Linked DNA regions of Hyalangium gracile. The protein of the gene in region 1 interacts with the protein of each later gene in a pairwise test. Links are inferred from orthologs where the notes say so. Each region holds a gene or a part of one and is shown in the gene's direction. Other genes may lie near its edges. The genes, in order: rplK and KY572_RS09530.

Region 1 (3,182 bases):
GGTCGTTGGACGACCTTCCCCTCTTGCCGTATGAAGAGTCCAGGTCATGCCGAAGGGTAACCGCAGCATCATCTCGCTCGAGTGCACCACGTGCAAGGAGCGGAACTACACGACGACGAAGAACAAGCGGAAGAGCCAGGACAAGCTCGAGCTGAGCAAGTTCTGCCCTCGGTGCCGCAAGCACACGGACCACAAGGAAGGTAAGGTCTAGTCGCAGGGTTTTAGGCCAGTAGCTCCAACGGTAGAGCAGCGGTCTCCAAAACCGCGTGTTGGGGGTTCGAATCCCTCCTGGCCTGCCAGTTCATTCGAGAGCGGGGCCCCCGGTGCCGAGTGGTACCGGGGGTCCCTGCCTTTTCCGCAGTACCTCGTGAGGCATCATGGCAACCGCATCTGAGGCCAGCCAGCAGGCGAACCGCTCGGCGATGGACCCCAAGCGGCTGGTAGTCATCTTCCTGCTGCTGGCAGGTATCGTCACCGCCCTCTTCTTAGAGCACGTCCTCGGCCTGCTCTGGGCTCGCTTCGGTTGGGGCGACCCGAGCCTCGTCGAAGGTGTCGATTGGCAGGTCTCCTCGCTGGTGGGCTACCTGCTGGCCGTGGGGCTGGCCGCCTTCGTCTGGTTCAACCCGAAGGCCCATGCGGTCTCCATCGACATCGCCAGCGAGCTGATGAAGGTGACCTGGCCCTCCTGGCCGGAGACCCGGACTTCGACCGTGGCGGTGATCGTTGCCTCGGTGGTGGCCGCCGTCATCCTCTTCTGCATCGACAGCATCGCCTACAAGTTGATGGTCGAGTGGCTGCCGGCCGTGTGGGGGAAGCTGTAATGGCGATGAAATGGTACGTCGTCCACACCTACTCGAACTTCGAGAACCAGGCGAAGAAGAGCCTGGAGGAGAAGATCCGCCTCGAGGGCCTGCAGGACCAGTTCGGGGAGATCCTCATCCCGATGGAGCAGGTCGTCGAGATGGTGAAGGGCGAGAAGAAGACGTCCAAGCGCAAGTTCTTCCCGGGCTACATCTTCGTCCAGATGGAGCTCAATGACCGCACCTGGCACCTGGTGAAGAACACGCCCAAGATCACCGGGTTCCCGGGCGCCGCGCAGAACCAGCAGCCGACTCCCATCTCGGACGCCGAGGTGGCGCGTCTCACCTCGCAGATCTCCGAGGGCACCCTCAAGCCGAAGCCCAAGGTGCAGTTCGAGGATGGTGACACCGTCCGCGTCATCGACGGGCCGTTCGCCAACTTCAACGGCACGGTGGAAGAGGTCAACCCGGAGAAGGGCCGCGTGAAGGTGCTCGTGAGCATCTTCGGCCGCGCCACTCCCGTCGAGCTCGATTTCATGCAGGTGGAGAAGACCACCGGCTAAACCCCTTCCGCGGCTCCACGTCGCGGAACCCCAGGTGGGAGGGCCTTCGTCAAAAGGCCCGCTCGGACCACCGTCTCGAAAGGCAGCAGTCAGCCCATGAAGAAGGTCACAGGACAGGTCAAGCTGCAGATTCCCGCCGGCAAGGCGAACCCCGCTCCGCCGATCGGCCCCGCGCTCGGTCAGCAGGGCGTGAACATCATGGAGTTCTGCAAGCAGTTCAATGCCAAGACCCAGGCGGAGGCCAAGGAGGGCCTGATCATCCCGGTGATCATCACCGTGTACCAGGATCGCTCCTTCACCTTCATCCTCAAGACGCCGCCGGCCGCCATCCTCATCAAGAAGGCCGCCGGGCTGCACACCGAGAAGAAGAAGGGCTCGGGCGCCAAGAAGCCGGGCAAGGAGAAGGTGGGGCAGATCACCCGCAAGCAGCTCGAGGAGATCGCCAAGAAGAAGATTCAGGACACCACCGCGGCGTCGCTCGAGGCGGCGATGAACACCATCGCCGGCACCGCGCGCTCCATGGGCATCGACGTCGTCGGCTAGCCCTCCGCACTCTCTTCTAAAAGGATTTCTGCCATGCCGAAGATTGCCAAGAAGTTCGCTGCGGCCTCCGCTCTCGTGGACCGCAACAAGCGCTACGCCATTGCCGAGGGCTTCCAGCTCCTCAAGAAGACCGTCGACGCCCGCGCCACCAAGTTCGACCAGACGGTGGACGTCGCCATCAACCTGGGTGTGGACCCCAAGCACGCGGACCAGATGGTCCGTGGCGCCGTGGTGCTCCCGCACGGAACGGGCGCCACCGTGCGCGTCGCCGTGTTCGCCAAGGGCGAGAAGGCCACCGAGGCCGAGGGCGCCGGCGCGGACGTGGTGGGCGGCGATGATCTCGCCAAGCGCATCGAGGGCGGCTTCCTCGACTTCGACACCGTCATCGCCACCCCGGACATGATGGGCGTGGTCGGCCGGCTCGGTAAGGTGCTCGGTCCCCGCGGCCTCATGCCCAACCCCAAGGTCGGCACCGTCACCATGGACGTGAAGAAGGCCGTCTCCGACGCCAAGGGCGGTAAGGTGGAGTTCCGCGCCGAGAAGGCCGGCATCGTCCACGTGAAGATGGGCAAGTCCTCCTTCCCCGCCGAGAAGCTGGAGGCCAACTTCAACACCCTGGTGGACCTGGTCATGAAGCTCAAGCCGGCCACCGCCAAGGGCGTCTACCTGAAGGGCATCGCCGTCTCCACCACCATGGGGCCCGGCATCAAGCTCGACACCACCGAGATCCTCGCCCGGCACCGCTAGCCGGCGCTCTCTCGGCTTCCAGGCAGGCGGCCTCTCCAGGCCGTCTGTCTGGCGTCGGACATTTTTTCGTCAGAAAAGACTGGATCTTTGCAGAAGCCGGGGATATAGGCCCCCGGCTTTTGCAATTCGGACGCCACGTCGTTAGACGGGGCTTCCAACCCTGGTCCCAGACAGCAGGGACCGAGGAGATGGCGCACCACCCGTTGGGAACCGGGCGACCGGTCGGGTGGGGTGGCTCTCTCTCTCGGTTCAAACGACCGCGAGGTCAGCCCTGCCGAGACTTGGAGGTGCGGTGTGGTGCCTCTCGAAGGCTCCTCTCGCTCTGCCGCTTTGGCCCAGGCATCAAGCCCACCGAACAGGTGGGCACAGTGAGGAGGTGAGTCAAGGTGCAGAAGAGCGAGAAGGAAGAAATGATCAAGGAGCTCAGCGAGAAGTTCCAGCGAGCTCAGACTGCGATCGTCGCCGAGTTTTCCAAGCTGAACGTGGAGACCGTGACCAAGCTCCGTAAGAAGTTCCGCGAGGGCCAGGT
Region 2 (6,999 bases), on another replicon or contig:
CCACGCCCGTGCGAGCCTCGTAGGAGGGCGGCAGGGTGAAGAGGAAGTCCGGCGCGCGCATCAGCCCCTCGCACACCCCGCTCCACGCCTTGGGCAGGTCCGCCTCGTAGCTGGCCAGGTCCTTCACCAGCGCGTAGCCGTCGTTCTTCTCCTGCGTGCTGGACGGGCGGAACAGCATCCGGCGGTAGAGCGAGTCCACCTTCGCCTTGGCCGCGTCCGCGCGCGTGGTGCCCGTGGAGGCCTCCGTGGGGCCGTTCACCTTCACCCAGTCCACGTACAGGTTGCGGTCGCAGACGTTGGCCTCGCTGTAGTCGTTGGTGAAGGCCACCGAGACGGTGTGCGTGCCCGCCGTCACCGTGAGGGTGTGCGTGTACTCCGTGTAGGCGGTGGCCGTGACGGCGGCCGTGGAGACGGTGGTGCCGTCCACGCGCAGATCCATGGAGGGCGCGGCCGGGCCGCACTGGCTGCCGTAGGCGCGCGCCGTCAGCCGGTAGGTGCCGGTGACGGGGAAGTTGTAGGGCTGCGTCGAGGAGAGGGTGCCGTTGGTGTAGAGGTTCCACCCCGTGGAGGTGCGCGCCCCGGTGCTGGCCGTCAGGTCCGTGGTCGTCTCCGCCTCGTACTGCCGGGTGGCCGCCGGAGGCGTGTCGATGATGGGCGCCGAGGTGTCCAGGCCCGCGAAGGGGCCCGTCTTGTTGCGCGCCGCCTGCAGGCAGACGTCCGCCGCCAGAGCATCCAGGCCCAGCAGGAAGTCCGGAGACGCCACGCGCGCCTCGACGAAGTACTGCACGTAGTCCACGCCGCCGAACAGGCCCACGTGCTGGGCGAACCTGTCCACCCCGCCGCGGACCCAGTCGTCGTTGAACACCTGCTTCACCTTGCCCTTCAGCTGCACGTAGCTGAGGAAGGGGTTGTCGTAGGTGGCCACCTGCGGGCCCGAGTACGGCTGCAGCAGCGCCGGGGGGAACTCCTCGTCCGGAGGCGTCTGCGGCGAGCGAAGCTCCACCGCCGCCAGCTGGCAGGTGAGGCTGGCCATCGCGGCGATCTCCTGCGCGCTCCACGAGGGCTGCCCGCGCGGCATGCGCGCGCTCTCGTCCGTGGTGACCAGGCGCGACAGCAGGGAGCCCGACTGCGTGCTGAGGAAGCCCGCGGCGCGCGCCGCGTAGAACGTCTCCGTGGCGTTCGCGCTCACCTTGAAGAGCCGGCCGCTGGTGGTGCTGTGGCACGAGACGCAGCCCGAGTCCTGGCGCATCATCGCCGGGTACACCACCTCACCGAAGTCCTCGGAGATGGTCGCCAGCGTCACGCTGGCTGGCACGCTCGAGAGCTGGCAGGACAGCGTGCCCGAGGGGTCCACGGGCGGCGGCGGCGGGTTGGGGTTGTCGTAATCCGGCCGCCCGCCAATGGAGGGAACCTCCAGGCTGGCCTCGCCGTAGCAACCCATGGCGCTCGCGGCGAGCGCCGCCACGAGCAGGTGCAATCGATGGTGTCGGAACGCTTCCACCCTGATCCTCCGGACTCGGAGTTTTCGGGTGGACTCTCCAGGAGTTTCCTAGGAAACCAAGAAATTTCTTAAACCCTTGAGATTGCTCAGGGTGTTGGCGCGCTGACAGTGCAATGTTCCCGCAGGGCGAGCCACCTACAATGTCGGCGGACGAGCCACCGCGCCTCGTCGCGGTGGGGTGCCGAGGCGCTCAGAGCGCGGTGCGCATCCACACGGCGCGCACCAGCGGGGCCTCCAGAGCGCCCAGCCGCTGCCGGCCCATCACCACGCCCACCAGCTCCACCCGCGAGCCCTTCGGGAAGTCCTGGGCCCACAGCTTGTCTGGCGCGACGAACACCAGCACCCGCGTGCCGCCCACCTGCACCACGGCGATGTTCTGCTCCTCCCGCCGCTCCAGCACTCCGCGCAGCAGCACGGACTGGCCCACCAGCGCCGGCTCCTGCAGCTTGTCCAGGTCCGTGCTCTCCGCCGTGAGCGTCAGCGCCGGTGGGTGGGCCGCCAGCGCCTCCTCGAACGAGCTCACGCTCGGGGCGTCCGCGGGCTCCGCCTTCGCGCCCTTCGCGGCCAGCGCCTGGTCCACCGCCTTCAGCCGCTCCTCCACGGGCGCGCCTGGAATGGCCTGGCACCCCGCCACCCGCCTGCGCAGCACCTGGAGGTGCTCGGCCTCCTCCTGAGCGAGCGCGGCCGGGTCCATCAGCTCCGTCAGCGTCCGGCTGCAGATGCGGAACGTGGCCAGCAGCTCCTGGTCCTCCTCGCTGATCGCCGCCGGCTCGCCGCCCACGAGGAAGCCCGCGAAGCTCATGCCTCGCAGCTCGTCCGCGGTGAGCTCCAGCGTGCCGTCCGTCAGCGGCCGGGGCTCGGGCGGTGTGCCGGGGCCTCCGGCGAACTCCACCGTGCCGCTCGCCGGCTGGGGCCGGCACGGCTCCTCGCGCAGGCTCACCACGGCGTCCGCCTTGCGCGTCTTGGTCTCCTCGCCCGCGCGCAGCGTCTGGATGATGCCCGTGACGAGCGCCGGAGCGCCCAGCGACAGCAGCACCGTGCCCCACACCGTCGCGATGTTCCGGGAGGACGCGCCGTAGCGGCCCTCCCGGTCGATGACGTCGCGCCTGGGCTCTCCCGAGAAGAGCGGACGGGCCAGCAGCAGGCCCGCGCCCACGGCCGTGTTCGCCGCGCCCATGCTGATCGCCGGCCCGGCCGAGGGCTCGTAGCGCTCGGTGATGACGTTCTCCACGTACTCCTCGTGCTGCTCGGTGCGGCACACCTCTGAAGTAGCAAAGCGCACCCGCAGCGCCGGCCAGCGCGCCTCCACGTCCGCGGTCAGCGTCCGCGCCCCGAGCGTCACCTCCTTGGCGTAGGTGCGCAGCAGCGGGCCTCGCTCCACGCGCTGCTCCGACTGCATGGGCGCACACCCCACGGTGAGCGCCAGCGCTCCGGCGACCAGTCGCTTCCACCTCATGGCTGGCGTCCTCCGAGGAAGACGACGATGACGTCCGAGCAGTTCTGGAGCACCTCCGCCACGTCCTCGCACGCGGGCGCCCTGTTCAGGTCGGTGCTCTTGCGCACCAGCGGCAGGCGGCAGCTCAGGATGCGCTCGCGCGAGGGCGAGGAGAAGGCGAACTCCTCGGCGCCACAGCCGGTGCGCTCCAGCAGGGTGGCCTGGCAGTCCTGGTTCTCGAGGGCGAGCTGTTCGTTCACCCCCGTACACGTCCGAGCCAGGCACATGCGGGTGATGACGTCCTGACAGAGCGCCGCGTCCGGAGCGGGAGGGCCCGAGCAGGCCAACACCAGGGCCAGGGGCCCGAGGGCAAGGAGTCTCATGGCCCTTCCACCATAGCCATACCGGGGTTAAAGGGCGCGCATGTCCCAGACCTATCTGTCGCTCACCGTGGAGTTGCCGGAGGATCAGTCGGAGGCCGTACAGGACGTGCTCCACGAGTCGGGTGCCATGGGCCTCGAGGTGCGAGACCGGGAGGCTCCGCCCATGCCGGGCGTGCGAGGCCCCAACCCGGGCGAGGCCATCGTCATCGCCTACTTCGAGGACACGGACACCGCCGAGGCCGCTCGGGCCCAGGTGGCGGAGGACTTCCCGGGCGCCCGCGTGCTGCTGGAGGAGAAGCCCCAGCAGGACTGGAGCAACGAGTGGAAGGCGCTCATCAAGTCCGTGCAGGTGGGCGGGCTGTGGGTGGGGCCACCGTGGGAGGCGGACGCCGCGCCCAAGGACAAGGTGCGCATCGTCATCGAGCCGAAGATGGCGTTCGGCACGGGGGACCACCCCACGACGTCCCTGTGCCTGGCCGCCATCGACGCGTACATGGCCTCGCACCCCGGCGCGAGCGTGCTGGACGTGGGCACGGGGACGGGGGTGCTCGCCATCGCAGCGAGGAAGCTGGGCGCCGGCCGAGTGGTGGGCACCGACAACGACCCCATGTCCGTGGAGCTGGCCCACGAGAACGCCTCGGTGAACGGCACCCCGGAGCTGGAGCTGTCCGGCAAGGAGCTGACCCAGGTGCAGGGCACGTTCGACCTGGTGGTGGCCAACATCCTGGCCAACACGCTCATCGCCCTGGCGCCGCTGATTGCCCCCAAGGTGAAGGAGCGGCTGGTGCTGGCCGGAGTGCTCGCGCACCAGAAGGCGGAGGTGGAGGCGGCCTATCGCGCCCAGGGGCTCATCCCCGAGGCGGGCGCGGCGCAGGGCGAGTGGGTGCGGCTCGATTTCCACCGCTGAGCGGAAGGCGCTAGCGTCTGCCCCTCGCTTGGCGCCGATGATTTCCCAGAGCGGTGGACAGTCCTCCCAGGCCGTGCGGACCCAGCTCGTGGGCCCGTTCCTCGCCTGGCTGCGCGCGCATGGCCAGGAGCCGCGGGCGCTCGTCCAGGACTTCCAGCTGCCCGCCGACGCGGAGTCCGTCCCGGAGATCAGCCTCCCGCTGTCCACCCTGCGAGCCTTCCTGGAGGCCACGGAGCAGCGCTCGGGGGACGCGTTCATCGGCCTCCATGTCGCCCAGGCCTTCAAGCGCGGCACCTACGGCCTCGTCGAGTACATCGCCCGGGCGGCGCCCACCCTCCGGGACACCTTCCGCCGGCTCGCCCGGTACATGGCGCTCCTCAATGACCGGATGGTCGCCTCCTTCGAGGAGGACGCCGCCGCCGGCACCTTCACCTATGGCGTCCCGGGCGAGCCCCTCTCCTACGGCCGCCATGCCAACGAGTTCGGCCTGGCCCTCTTCGTCCACGTGGGCCGCCAGCTCGCCGGGCAGCCGTGGAGCCCGCTCGCCGTCACCTTCGCCCACCCGGCGCCGCGGGACTTCTCGCCCCTCACCGCCCACTTTGGCGTCGTGCCCTCCTTCGGGGGGGGGATGAACGTCCTCACGCTGGCCGCCACCACGCTGGACCTGCCCGTCGTCTCCGCGGACCCTGTCCTGCTCTCCGTCCTCGAGCGCGCCGCCGGTACCCCACCGCCCCGGGAGGCCGCTCCGCCCGACTTCGTCCAGCGGGTGCACGAGGCCATCCGGGCCACGCTGCGCGACGGCGCGCCCAAGATGGAGACCGTCGCCAGGCAGCTCCACGTCAGCGCGCGCACCCTCCAGCGCCGCCTCGCCGAGCACCACACCACCTTCCAGGATGCCGCTGACGCGGTGCGTAGCGAGCTGGCCCGCCAGTACCTCAAGGATCCGCACCTGGGGGTCAGCGAGGTGGCCTTCCGCCTGGGCTACTCGGACCTGAGCACCTTCGACCGGGCCTTCAAGCGGTGGACGGGGATGACTCCGCGCGAGTTCCGCGGCTGAGGCTGGCGCCTTCCGCCAGGAAATTGGCGCATCCGGCCAGGACATCCCGCGAGGAATACCCTACCTTCCACATAGCCCTACCCTCGGAGGACTCCCGCCATGCTCAATGCCCGTATTGTCGCCCTGTTCGACGACTACGCCTCCTCGCACCAGCACCCCACCAACCGCCTCACCCACAAGATCGCCATCCCGGTCATCGTCCTGCACATCGTGGCGATGCTGGACTGGGTGAAGCTGGTGGCCATTCCCGTCCTGCCCGGCGGAGTGCTCACCCTGGGCATGGTGGCCTGGGCGCTCGCCACGCTGTGGTACCTGCGCGCGGACGTGAAGCTGGGCCTCATCGTCTCGGCCGGCATGGCCCTGTGCTTCCCCCTGGGCCGCCTGCTGCCCGTCTGGGCCGTCATCGCCATCGCCGTCTTCGGCTGGCTGATCCAGCTGGCCGGCCACGCCGTCTGGGAGAAGAAGTCTCCCTCCTTCTTCACCAACCTGGTCCACGCGCTCGTGGGGCCCATGTTCTTCGTCGCCATGCTCACCGGCGACTACTCCATGAAGTCCACGCCGGTGGACGCCTCCTCCGCGTCGCGCGCGTGAGCCGCGGCTCGGAACCTCGCCCATGAGCTTCGCCCACAAGCTGCGCGCCTGGATGCCGCTCCACGAGAACGGCGTCAGCCGCGCCGTCCACCTCCTCGGCGGCTACCTCTTCACCTTCTCCCTGCTCGTGCCCCTGTCGTGGGCGAGGCTCGATGCGGGAGGCCTGTCGCTCACCGGAGCCCATGCCCTGGTGCTCGCCGTCGCCGTCTACTGCCTCACCCTGGAGTGGACGGCCGGGCTGCTGGCCTCGCTGCTGCTCGTGCCCACGCTCGCCGCCGCGGAGGCCGTCTCGCGCCTGCCCACCGGCACCGCGCTCGGGGTGGCCTTCGGCGTCATGGCCTTCCGCTTCGCCATCGTCGTCGGCGGCCATGTCCTCTTCGAGAAGAAGACGCATGGCCTGTCCCTGGGCGGCCCCATCCTCTTTTTCGTCGAGCCCGTCTACCTGTTCACCCTGGGGCTGTTCGCCATGGGCCTCAAGAGAGAGCTGCTGCGCGAGGTGGGCCTGGCTCAGGTGCCCGTGCGCCCCACGGGGAACACCGCGGCGGGCGCCGCGTCCCGGCCCTTCAGCGAGTAGAGCTCCACCGCATGCGGTGGGTCATCGTCTCGCTCCCGCCTGCTTCACTTCAGTGGAACTCCAGCGCGCCCGTGGCGCGCAGGGAGCCAATGGCTTCGCCTCGGGTGTTGCGGAGCACCGGCTCCACATGGTGCGAGAGCTGCTCCAGCGGCAGCGTCAGCCCCACCTGCGGCCCCAGGCGCGCGACCACCTGCCGTAGCACCGCCAGCAGCGCGGGGGGCGAGCAGCGTCCGTCGCCATCCTCCACCTTGAGCGTCACGCCCATGCCCAGGCCGGGGAGGGCTGCGCTGTAGACGCCCTCAGCGCCCACCTTGGCCAGCACCGAGCCCCGGCACGCCGTCATCAGCTCCGTGCACAGCCGGCCGGTGCCCGCCACCAGCTCCGGGTGCGCCCACATGGCCTCGCGCAGCCGCTTCGGCGCGGCCTCTGGCGAGCAGCCCAGCAACGCGTACGCCCGGGCCATGGCTCCGAGCGGCAGGGCGAAGCACACCGCCGTGCACCCGTCCACGCCCAGGAGCACCTCGTCTCGCGGCAGGCCCGTCCACCGGCTC

What was found.
Region 2: the proteins of rplK (region 1) and KY572_RS09530 interact in binary tests that used the Escherichia coli proteins (3 or more experiments, as listed by UniProt). The link is inferred for Hyalangium gracile from one-to-one orthologs.

Annotation. Positions count from the first base shown.
Region 1 is NZ_JAHXBG010000028.1:123-3,304, forward strand. The notes cover bases 488-3,182. They hold rplK (50S ribosomal protein L11), read left to right. Parts: upstream 488-1,459; coding sequence 1,460-1,906; downstream 1,907-3,182. Other genes in these bases: secE (preprotein translocase subunit SecE), read left to right, coding at 488-821; nusG (transcription termination/antitermination protein NusG), read left to right, coding at 821-1,363; rplA (50S ribosomal protein L1), read left to right, coding at 1,940-2,653; rplJ (50S ribosomal protein L10), read left to right, coding at 3,040-3,182. Also shown: rpmG (50S ribosomal protein L33), read left to right, coding at 47-211; more of secE, read left to right, coding at 378-487. UniProt on the Escherichia coli protein: Forms part of the ribosomal stalk which helps the ribosome interact with GTP-bound translation factors.
Region 2 is NZ_JAHXBG010000004.1:150,185-157,183, reverse strand. Bases 2,444-5,292 are described here. They hold KY572_RS09530 (50S ribosomal protein L11 methyltransferase), read left to right. Parts: upstream 2,444-3,359; coding sequence 3,360-4,226; downstream 4,227-5,292. Other genes in these bases: KY572_RS09525 (AraC family transcriptional regulator), read left to right, coding at 4,264-5,283; KY572_RS09535 (hypothetical protein), read right to left, coding at 2,954-3,319; KY572_RS09540 (hypothetical protein), read right to left, coding at 2,444-2,957. Outside these bases: KY572_RS09545 (carbohydrate-binding domain-containing protein), read right to left, coding at 1-1,501; more of KY572_RS09540, read right to left, coding at 1,692-2,443; KY572_RS09520 (Mpo1 family 2-hydroxy fatty acid dioxygenase), read left to right, coding at 5,383-5,874; KY572_RS09515 (hypothetical protein), read left to right, coding at 5,897-6,448; KY572_RS09510 (asparaginase), read right to left, coding at 6,498-6,999. UniProt on the Escherichia coli protein: Methylates ribosomal protein L11.